One region of the Kitasatospora sp. NPDC056273 genome, then DNA from elsewhere that is predicted to be linked to it. Evidence: riboswitches for the same ligand, from Rfam matches in the RefSeq annotation. Region 1 holds a riboswitch; the other holds the start of a gene.
What was found. A riboswitch is a leader RNA that binds a small molecule or an ion and turns the genes downstream of it on or off. The one in region 1 is predicted to bind S-adenosylmethionine.

Region 2: linked by a shared signal. The riboswitch ahead of thrC (threonine synthase) and the one ahead of ACFCY1_RS08690 (aminotransferase class V-fold PLP-dependent enzyme) in region 1 are both predicted to bind S-adenosylmethionine.

What each region holds. Positions count from the first base shown of each region.
Region 1 is NZ_JBHJSJ010000007.1:6,185-10,978, forward strand. It holds gene ACFCY1_RS08680 (rhomboid family intramembrane serine protease) at 148-930, shown strand; gene ACFCY1_RS08685 (Lrp/AsnC family transcriptional regulator) at 972-1,253, shown strand; gene ACFCY1_RS08690 (aminotransferase class V-fold PLP-dependent enzyme) at 1,257-2,639, opposite strand; SAM riboswitch class IV at 2,691-2,809, opposite strand; gene trpD (anthranilate phosphoribosyltransferase) at 2,918-3,994, opposite strand; gene ACFCY1_RS08700 (hypothetical protein) at 4,110-4,535, opposite strand.
Region 2 is NZ_JBHJSJ010000038.1:4,404-9,197, reverse strand. It holds gene ACFCY1_RS28035 (MoaD/ThiS family protein) at 1-191, opposite strand, end outside; gene thrC (threonine synthase) at 227-1,507, opposite strand; SAM riboswitch class I at 1,524-1,660, opposite strand; gene ACFCY1_RS28025 (glucosyl-3-phosphoglycerate synthase) at 1,772-2,809, shown strand; gene ACFCY1_RS28020 (trehalose-6-phosphate synthase) at 2,926-4,392, shown strand; gene otsB (trehalose-phosphatase) at 4,379-4,794, opposite strand, start outside.

The DNA.
Region 1 (4,794 bases):
GGCGTCGGCGGCGGGAGGCGGGAATGCCCGCCCCAAGCCTATTGCCTGGGGCAACCGTCGCGACCACCGGTTGCCTGAACACCCGGGCTAGTCCACCTGCCGTAAACCGCCGTGTCACCTGCGGCGCCCGGAGGGATGCTTGGCCGCATGGCGCTCGCGGTCCCCGACCACACCGCCGCCCGGGGCGGCCGCCCGGCGGCGACCGCCCCCGTGGTCAGCTACGCCCTGATCGCCCTCAACACCCTGGTCTTCCTGCTCGGCCCGGCCGCGGGGCTCAACCCGCTGTACGGCACCGGCCAGGCCCGGGTCTGCGCGGAGCAGCGGTACGAGCAGCGCTGGGGCGCCGTCCCGGCCGAGGTGCTGGCCGGACGGCCGCTGACCGCCGAACAGCTCGCCGAGGCCCCCGACCCGGTCCCCGGCTGCCCGGCCGCCCCGACCCCGGGCAAGCGCCCGGCGCTGTCCGTCCTCACCGGGCTCTTCCTGCACGCCGGCTGGCTGCACCTGCTCGGGAACCTGCTCTTCCTCCAGGTCTTCGGCCCCACCGTCGAACGGCGGCTGGGCCGGGCCCGGTACGCCGTCTTCTACCTGGCCGCCGGCAGCCTGACCACGTACGGCTTCGCGCTCGCCGAGGCGCACTCGCCGAACTCCACCCGGGTGCTCATCGGGGCCTCCGGGGCGATCGCCGCCGCCCTCGGCGCCTACCTGCGCCTCCACCCCCGGGCCCGGGTGACCACCCTCGTCCCGCTGCTGTTCTTCCTGCCGCTGCGCTTCCCGGCCTGGCTGGTGCTCGGCCTCTGGTTCGTCCTGCAGTGGTGGTCGGTGCACGCGGCCGGCCCCGGGGTGGCGTACCTGGTCCACGTGATCGGCTTCTCGGCCGGGTTCCTCTACGCCTGCACCGTGGTCCGCCACCCCCCGCGACGACCGGGCTGACGCCCGATACGCTGGCGGCACCCCACAAAGGAGCCCGAACTGTGATCACCGCCATCGTCCTGATCAAGACCAGTGTCGACCGCATCCCGGAGATCGCCGAATCCATCGCCGCCATCGACGGCGTGAGCGAGGTCTACTCGGTGACGGGGGGCTACAACCTGGTGGCGATGGTGCGGGTGCGCCGGCACGACGACCTGGCCGAGGTCATCCCGGGCCGGCTCAACAAGGTCCCGGGCGTGGCCCACACCGAGACCCAGATCGCCTTCCGCACCTACTCCCAGCACGACCTGGAGGCCGCCTTCGCCCTCGGCCTGGACGAGTAGCGGTCAGCCCTCGGCGCGCCGGCCCCGCTCGACCTGCACGGTGGCGACGCAGCGCCCGCCCTCGTTGCGGTAGTTCCACGCCGCGCCCTCCGTGACCAGCTCCCGGACGGCGGTCAGGAAGCGGTCGACGTGCTCGTCCGGCGTCCCGGCGCCGAAGCTCACCCGGATCGCGTTCAGGCTGCGCTCGCCCGGCAGCGACGGCTCGGGCGCACCACACTCGGACGGTGCCTCGTCCTCGTCGCCCAGCAGCGTGCGCACCAGCGGGTGGGCGCAGAACAGGCCGTCGCGCACCCCGATGCCGTACTCGGCGGACAGCGCGGCGGAGAAGTGCGAGCTGTTCCAGTCCCGGACGACGAAGGACAGCACGCCCACCCGGGCGGAGCCCTCGCCGAACAGGTTCAGCACCTTGACCTGCGGGATCTCGGCCAGCCCGGCCGTCAGCCGGGCGATCAGCTGCTGCTCGCGGGCCTCCAGCCCGTCGAAGCCGGCCTCGGTCAGCGCCCGGCAGGCCGAGGCGATCGCGTAGGCGCCGATGACGTTCGGCGAGCCGGCCTCGTGCCGGGCCGGGCCGGTGTGCCACTGCACGGCCACCGAGCCGTCGGCCTCCCGGGCCACCGTCCGGGTCGCCCCGCCGCCGGCCAGGTACGGCTCGGCCGCGTCCAGCCAGTCCGCCCGGCCGGCCAGCACCCCGGCGCCGAACGGCGCGTAGATCTTGTGGCCGGAGAAGGCGATCCAGTCGACGTCCAGCTCGCGCACCGAGACCCGGTGGTGCGGCGCCAGCTGGGCGGCGTCCAGCACCACCCGGGCGCCGTGCCGGTGCGCGGTCGCGGTCAGCTCGGCGACCGGCCACAGCTCGCCGGTCACGTTGGAGGCGCCGGTGACGCAGAGCAGCTTGGGGCCCTCGGGCGCCTCGGCGAGCGCGGCGTCCAGCGCGGCCACCGCCTCGGCCCGCGAGCGCGGCGCCCGCAGGTAGGTGACGTCCAGTCCGGCGTGCGCCCAGGGCAGCAGCGAGGCGTGGTGCTCGGTCTCGAAGGCGAACACCCGGGTGCCGGCCGGGACGGCGGAGGCCAGCAGGTTGAGCGAGTCGGTGGTGGCCCGGGTGAAGACCACCTGGTCTCCCTCGCGCAGGTCGAGGAACTCGCCGACGGTGCGGCGGCTCTGCTCGAACAGGTCGGTGGACAGCTGGGAGAGGTACCCGGCCCCGCGGTGGACGCTGCCGTAGTACGGCGCGTAGGCGGCGACGTCGTCCCACACCCGCTGGAGCGCCGGCGAGCTCGCCGCGTAGTCGAGCGCCGCGTAGCCGACCTTCTCACCGCTGGCGAGCGGGACCTGGACGTCGGCGCCGAGGACGGCGAGCGGGGTGCGGATTTCGGTGGCCAGAGACATGGGGATGCACTCCTTCTGGGGCAAGGGACCCCGGGAGTGCTAGTCGTCGGGCGTCCGCGCTTGTCGCACGGACGGCTTGCCGTGACGACCCGGTCCTCACCCAGGGCACCCCGCCACGGACGGAGGGTTGCCGGACAGCCAGCTGGGGCTTGGCGCTGTCACTCATGACCTGGCGAAGACTCTAGGCCGGGTCCACCGGGTGGTCAAACGGGCATCCAGCATCCGGACAGCACGGGAGCCCGCGCCGGCGTACCGGCACGGGCTCCCCAACTGCCGCCTCAGGCCCGGCTGGTGGCCTCCGACCAGCGCCGCAGCAGGTCCTGCGCGGCACCGGAGTCGATCGCCTTCGCGGCCCGCTCCATGCCGGCCGCCAGCTGCTCGGTGAGCGGCGCGTCGCCCAGCTCCAGCGCGACCAGCGCCGCCGCCGTGTTCAGCAGGACGGCGTCCCGCACCGGCCCGTGCTCGCCGGCCAGCAGCCGCCGCGCGACCTCGGCGTTGTACGAGGCGTCCGCCCCGCGCAGCGCCTCGATGCCGACCAGCTCGATGCCCACGTCCCGCGGGTCGAAGGTGGACTCGGTGACGACCCCGTCGCGCACCAGCCAGACCTGCGAGGTGGTGGTGATGGTCAGCTCGTCCAGCCCGTCGTCGCCGCGGAAGACCAGCGCGGTGGCGCCCCGCCGGGCCAGCACCCCGGCGATCAGCCCGGACAGCCGGGTGTCGAAGCAGCCGATGGCGTGCGCGGTGACCTTGGCCGGGTTGGTCAGCGGGCCGAGGATGTTGAAGGCGGTCGGCACCCCGAGGTCGCGCCGCGCGGTGGCGGCGTGCCGCATCGAGGGGTGGAACTTCGCCGCGAAGCAGAAGGTCAGCCCGACCTCCTCGGCCACCTCGGCGACCCGCCGGGGGGAGAGGTCCAGCGCCACCCCGAGCTTCTCCAGCACGTCCGAGGAGCCGCTGGTCGAGGAGGCCGACCGGTTGCCGTGCTTGACCACCTTGGCGCCGGCGGCCGCCGCGACGATCGCCGACATGGTGGAGATGTTGACGGTCTTCGCCCGGTCCCCGCCGGTGCCGACGATGTCCACCGCCGGGCCGGGGATCTCCAGCGGCTCGGCGTGCGCGTACATCGCGTCGACCAGGCCGGCGATCTCCTCGACCGACTCGCCCTTGGCCCGCAGCGCGATCATGAACCCGGCCACCTGGACGGGGGACGCCTCGCCGCTCATGATCCGGTCCATCGCCCACGCGGTGGACGAGCGGTCGAGGTCCTCCCCCTGCAACAGTGCCGCCAGGAGGTCCGGCCAGGTGCGGACCACCTGCGCGGGGTCGCTACCGCCGTTCGCAGGGTTCACGTTCACCATGGCTGACTCCAGCTGTTGTCGGTTCCCCGCTCCGGGGACGTCCGTACGGATGGAGCCAGCCTATCGAGCGGAGCGCCCGCTTCTACCCCTGTCTTTCCTACTCCTGGCGCGGATTTCAGCGGACGGCCGGAGTCCGCTTCGCCAGCCGGTCCCGCAGCAGGGTGGCGACCGCCCCGGCCAGCGCCACCGGCTCCACCGGACGGGAGATCGCGGCGTCGGCCCGGCTCCAGGCGGCCAGCCAGGAGTCCTGCGGCCGGCCGATCAGCACCAGGACCGGCGGGCAGCCGTAGATCTCGTCCTTGAGCTGGCGCCCGAGGCCCAGCCCGCCGGCCGGGACGGCCTCGCCGTCCAGCACGCAGAGGTCCACTCCCCCCTTCTCCAGTGCCTTGAGCACCGCGGGGGTGGTCGCGCACTCCAGGTAGGACAGTTCCGGAAGGTCCTCGGCAGGGCGGCGGCCGAGCGCCGTCAGCACCTGCTCGCGGGTGTTGCGGTCGTCGCTGTAGACGAGGACGGTGAGCGTCTCATCGGTCGTGTACGCCATGGGCCCTGCTCCCTCAAGTGTGATCCGGACCACGTTCGCCTGATCCGGATGCTACTCCCGATCACCCTCCGCCGAGTCCCCCTCGCGCACGTTCCTCCTCAAGCCGCCGCGCCCCGGACTCACCCGCCTGGAGGACGGCCCGTCACCCGACCCCGCCCGGTCCACCCGTACGGCTCACCCGGACGCCCTCCCCCCTACCTCCCTCGGCTACTCCGACCGTGCACCGGCGCGCCGGGCAACGGGGTCCAGGCTCCTCCGA
Region 2 (4,794 bases), on a different contig from region 1:
TCGTCGTTCACGTAGACGTTCACGAAGCGGCGCAGCTTGCCGGTGTCGTCCAGGATGCGGGCCGCGATGCCCGCGTGGTTCTTCTCCAGGTCGGCGACGACCTCGGCCAGGGTGGCACCCTCGGCGGTCACCTCGGCGGCGCCGTCGGTGTAGGTGCGCAGGATGGTGGGGATGCGGACGGTGGCGCTCATGACTCTCCTAGCGGGGGCGGGGCCTATCGGGTGGTTCAGGCGGACACGAGGCCGGCGGCGCGGAACGAGTCCAGCGTCGGGCGGATGACGGCGGTCATCCCGGAATCGGAGACGGCGTCCAGGGTCTTCAGCCCGTCGCCGGTGTTGATCGCGACGGTCTCCTTGGCCGGGTCCAGCTGCCCGGTCTCGACCAGCTTCTTCAGCACGCCGACGGTCACCCCGCCCGCGGTCTCGGCGAAGATCCCCTCGGTCCGCGCCAGCAGCCGGATCGCCGCCACAACCTCGGCGTCCGTGACGTCCTCCACGGCGCCACCGGTACGGCGGGCGATGTCCAGCACGTACGGGCCGTCGGCCGGGTTGCCGATCGCCAGCGACTTGGCGATGGTGTCCGGCTTCACCGGCTTGATCACGTCCCGGCCGGCCTTGAACGCGGCCGACACCGGCGAGCAGCCCTCCGCCTGGGCGCCGAAGACCTTGTACGGCCGGTCCTCGACCAGGCCGAGCCTGATCAGCTCCTGGAGCCCCTTGTCGATCTTCGTCAGCTGCGAGCCCGAGGCGATCGGGATCACGATCTGCTCCGGTAGCCGCCAGCCGAGCTGCTCGCAGATCTCGTACGCCAGCGTCTTGGAGCCCTCGCCGTAGTACGGCCGCAGGTTCACGTTGACGAAGCCCCAGCCCTCGCCGGCCGGGTCGCCGATCAGCTCCGAGCAGAAGCGGTTCACGTCGTCGTAGTTGCCCTCGATGCCGACCAGCTCGCCGCCGTACACCCCGGCCATGACGACCTTGCCCTGCTCCAGGTCGTGCGGGATGAACACGCAGGACCGGAACCCGGCCCGGGCCGCCGCCGCACCCACCGCGCCGGCCAGGTTGCCGGTGGAGGAGCAGGACAGCGTGGTGTAGCCGAACGCCCGGGCCGCCTCGATCGCACACGCGACCACCCGGTCCTTGAACGAGTGCGTCGGGTTCCCGGAGTCGTCCTTGACGTGCAGCTGGGCGGTGAAACCGAGCTCCCGGCCCAGGTTGTCCGCCTTCACCAGCGGGGTCCACCCCGGGTTCAGGTTCGGCTTGGACGCCACGTCGGCCGGCACCGGCAGCAGCGGCGCGTACCGCCAGATGGAGGCCGGACCGGCCTCGATCCGCTTGCGCAGCTCCTCGGCGCCCTCGCTGCCGAACTCGTAGGCGATCTCCAGCGGGCCGAAGCACTCCAGGCACGCGAAGCTGGGGCCGAGCGGGAAGCGGGTGCCGCACTCGCGACAGGACAGCGCGGCGGCCGGGCCGAGGTCGACGGAAACAGGTGCGGCAGTGTCGATAGCCATGATGGCGAGGCCTCTCTCCTCATCTTCCCCGTGGCGCGGTCGCGACACGGGACGGAATTGGCACCTGTCCCGCCGGGGCCTGTCGACAGACAGCCGCGCGAGAAGGTTGCCGGGACGTCAACGGGCCGTTCCCTCAGTCCCTCTGGATGAGCTTGTGAAATTGTGGTGGTGCTCAACGGAGACCCCGGCGTGCAAAGGTCCGACCGCTGTACGAAGACTGTATCCGAAGGCGTCAAACCTGAACGGGACCGTCCGCCAAGCGAGATGACCCGTCCCACCGACCTCGCCGAGGAGATCTCCGTGCCCGCCGAACCGACTCCCGCGCTCCTCCCGCAGGCGGCGTCCTGGCTGCGCCGCCGCTCCTGGAGCGCGGCCGACCGGCCGGTCCGCACCCTGCTCGACGCCAAGGAGCGCACCGGTCGCACGGTCAGCGTGGTCCTCCCCGCCCTGGACGAGGAGGCCACCGTCGGCGACATCGTCCGCACCATCCGCCGCGAGCTGATGGAACGCCTCCCGCTCGTCGACGAACTCGTCGTCGTCGACTCCGGCTCCACCGACGCCACCGCCGCCGTCGCCGCCGAGGCCGGCGCCCGGGTCGAGCACCGCGACGCCGTCCTACCCCGGCTGCCCGCCGTCCCCGGCAAGGGCGAGGTGCTCTGGCGCTCGCTGCTGGTCACCCACGGCGACATCGTCTGCTTCGTCGACGCCGACCTGCGCGAGTTCGACCCGGCCTTCGTCTCCGGCATCATCGGCCCGCTGCTCACCGACGAGTCCATCCAGCTGGTCAAGGCCATGTACGACCGCCCGCTGGAGTCGGAGGGCGCCGTCCTGCCAGCCGGCGGCGGCCGGGTCACCGAACTCGTCGCCCGCCCCCTGCTCAACCTCCACTGGCCGGAACTCGCCGGTTTCGTCCAGCCGCTCGGCGGCGAGTACGCGGCCCGCCGCTCACTGCTCGAACGGCTGCCCTTCCCCACCGGCTACGGCGTCGAACTCGGCCTGCTGGTCGACGCCCTGGAGCTGGCCGGCCTGGACGCCCTCGCCCAGGTGGACGTCGGCGTCCGGCACCACCGCCACCAGGACGGCCAGGCCCTCGGCCGGATGGCCGCCACCATCTACCGGACCGCCCTGGAACGCCTCGACCGCACCCACCGCCTCAAGGCCTCCGCCGACCTCGTCCACCCCCACCTCACCCAGTTCACCCGCGACCCGGAAACCCGCGCCTTCACCGCCCACACCCACCCGGTGACCGCCCTCGAACGCCCCCCGATCCACACCCTCCCCGAGTACGCCGCCCGCCATTAGGGCCTCTCTTTCGGATCATGCCAGGCGCGCGACGTGATCCGAAAGAGAGGCCCTGGGCCCTCTCTTCGACGGGCCGCACGGGTTTGCCACGCCGACCCCACGGCAACATGCCAACCATGGGCGATCTCACGACCAACCGTTCGAGCGTGACCGGCACCGCCCCCGTCCTGGTGGCGTCCAACCGGGGACCGGTGTCCTTCAGCACCGCCGACGACGGCACGCTGACCCTGCGCCGCGGCGGCGGCGGCCTGGTCTCCGGCCTCTCCGCCATCGACGACCCGAACGCCGTCTGGGTCTGCGCCGCCCTCGACGACTCCGACCGCAGGGCCGCCGCCGAGGCACCCCACGGCCGCCTCGACCTGGCCGGCCACGAGGTCGGCGGCCAGGCCGTACGGATGCTGGACATCGACCCGCTGACCTTCGCCCGCGCCTACAACGGCGTCGCCAACTCCACCCTCTGGTTCGTCCACCACCTGCTCTACGCGACCCCCACCGCGCCCTCCTTCGACGCCGCCTTCCGCACCGAATGGGCCGCCTACCGGGCCTACAACGAGGCCTTCGCCGAAGCCCTCGCCGCCGAGGCCGCCCCGAACGCCGCCGTCCTCGTCCAGGACTACCACCTCTCCCTGGTCCCGGCCCTGCTCCGCGAAGCCCGCCCCGACCTGCGGATCGGCCACTTCTCGCACACCCCCTGGGCCCCGCCCGAGTACTACCGGATGCTGCCCGACGACGTCGCCCGGGCCGTCCTCACCGGCATCCTCGGTGCCGACCGGGCCGGCTTCCTGACCCAGCGCTGGGCCCGCGCCTTCGCCGCCTGCTGCGAGGACCTCCTCGGCGCGACCGTCGACCACGACGCGCTCACCGTCACCGTCGACGGCCGCACCACGCGCCTCGGCGTCCACGCCCTCGGCGCCGACGCCGACTTCCTGCGCGAGCGCGCCCACCGCCCCGACGTCGACGAACGCCTCGCCGCCCTCCGCGCGGCCGTCGGCGACCGCCGCACCATCGTCCGGGTCGACCGCACCGAGCTGAGCAAGAACATCGTCCGCGGCCTCCAGGCCTACCGGCACCTGCTCCGCACCCGCCCCGAGTGGCACGACCGGGTGGTGCACATCGCCTTCGCCTACCCGTCCCGCACCGACCTCGCCGAGTACCGCGCCTACACGGCCGCCGTCCAGCGGCTGGCCGAGGAGATCGACGCCGAGTTCGCCACCCCCGCCTGGCGGCCCCTGATCCTCCACGTCGACGACGACTTCCCGCGCTCCCTCGCCGCCTACCGGCTGGCCGACGTCGCCCTGGTCAACCCCATCCGCGACGGCATGAACCTGGTCGCCAAGGAGGTCCCGGTGGTCTCCGACCACGGCTGCGCCCTCGTCCTCTCCCGCGAGGCCGGCGCCCACGCCGAACTCAAGGACGACGCCCTCACCGTCAACCCCTACGACGTCATCGCCACCGCCGAGGCCCTCCACGCCGGCCTCACCATGAGCCCGGAGGAGCGCGCCGACCGCACCAAGCGCCTGGTGGCGGCGGCCACCGCGCTCCCCCCGCAGCAGTGGTTCCTGGACCAGCTCAACGCGCTGTGAGCGCGTCCGCCAAGGCCCCCAACAGCTCCACCACGCCCTCCGGCCCGGCGACCACCAGGTCCGCCCGGTCCGCCAGCTCCCGCACCGGCGCGTCCCCCACCGCGCCGGCGCAGACCAGCACCCCGGCCACGCCCTCGCCGCGCAGCTCCTCCACCGCGGCGAAGGCCGCCACGTCCCCCAGGTCGTCCCCCGCGTAGAGCACCGACCGCGCCCCCCGCTCGCGCAGGAACCCGGTCAGCGCCGCCCCCTTGTCCACCCCCGGCGGCCGCAGCTCCAGCACCAGCCGCCCGGGCTCCACCACCAGCCCGTGCCCGGCCGCCAGCTCCCCCACCGGCGCCCGCAGCAGCTCCAACGCCTCCTCCGGCGCCGCCGTCCGCCGGGTGTGCACGGCCACCGACCGCC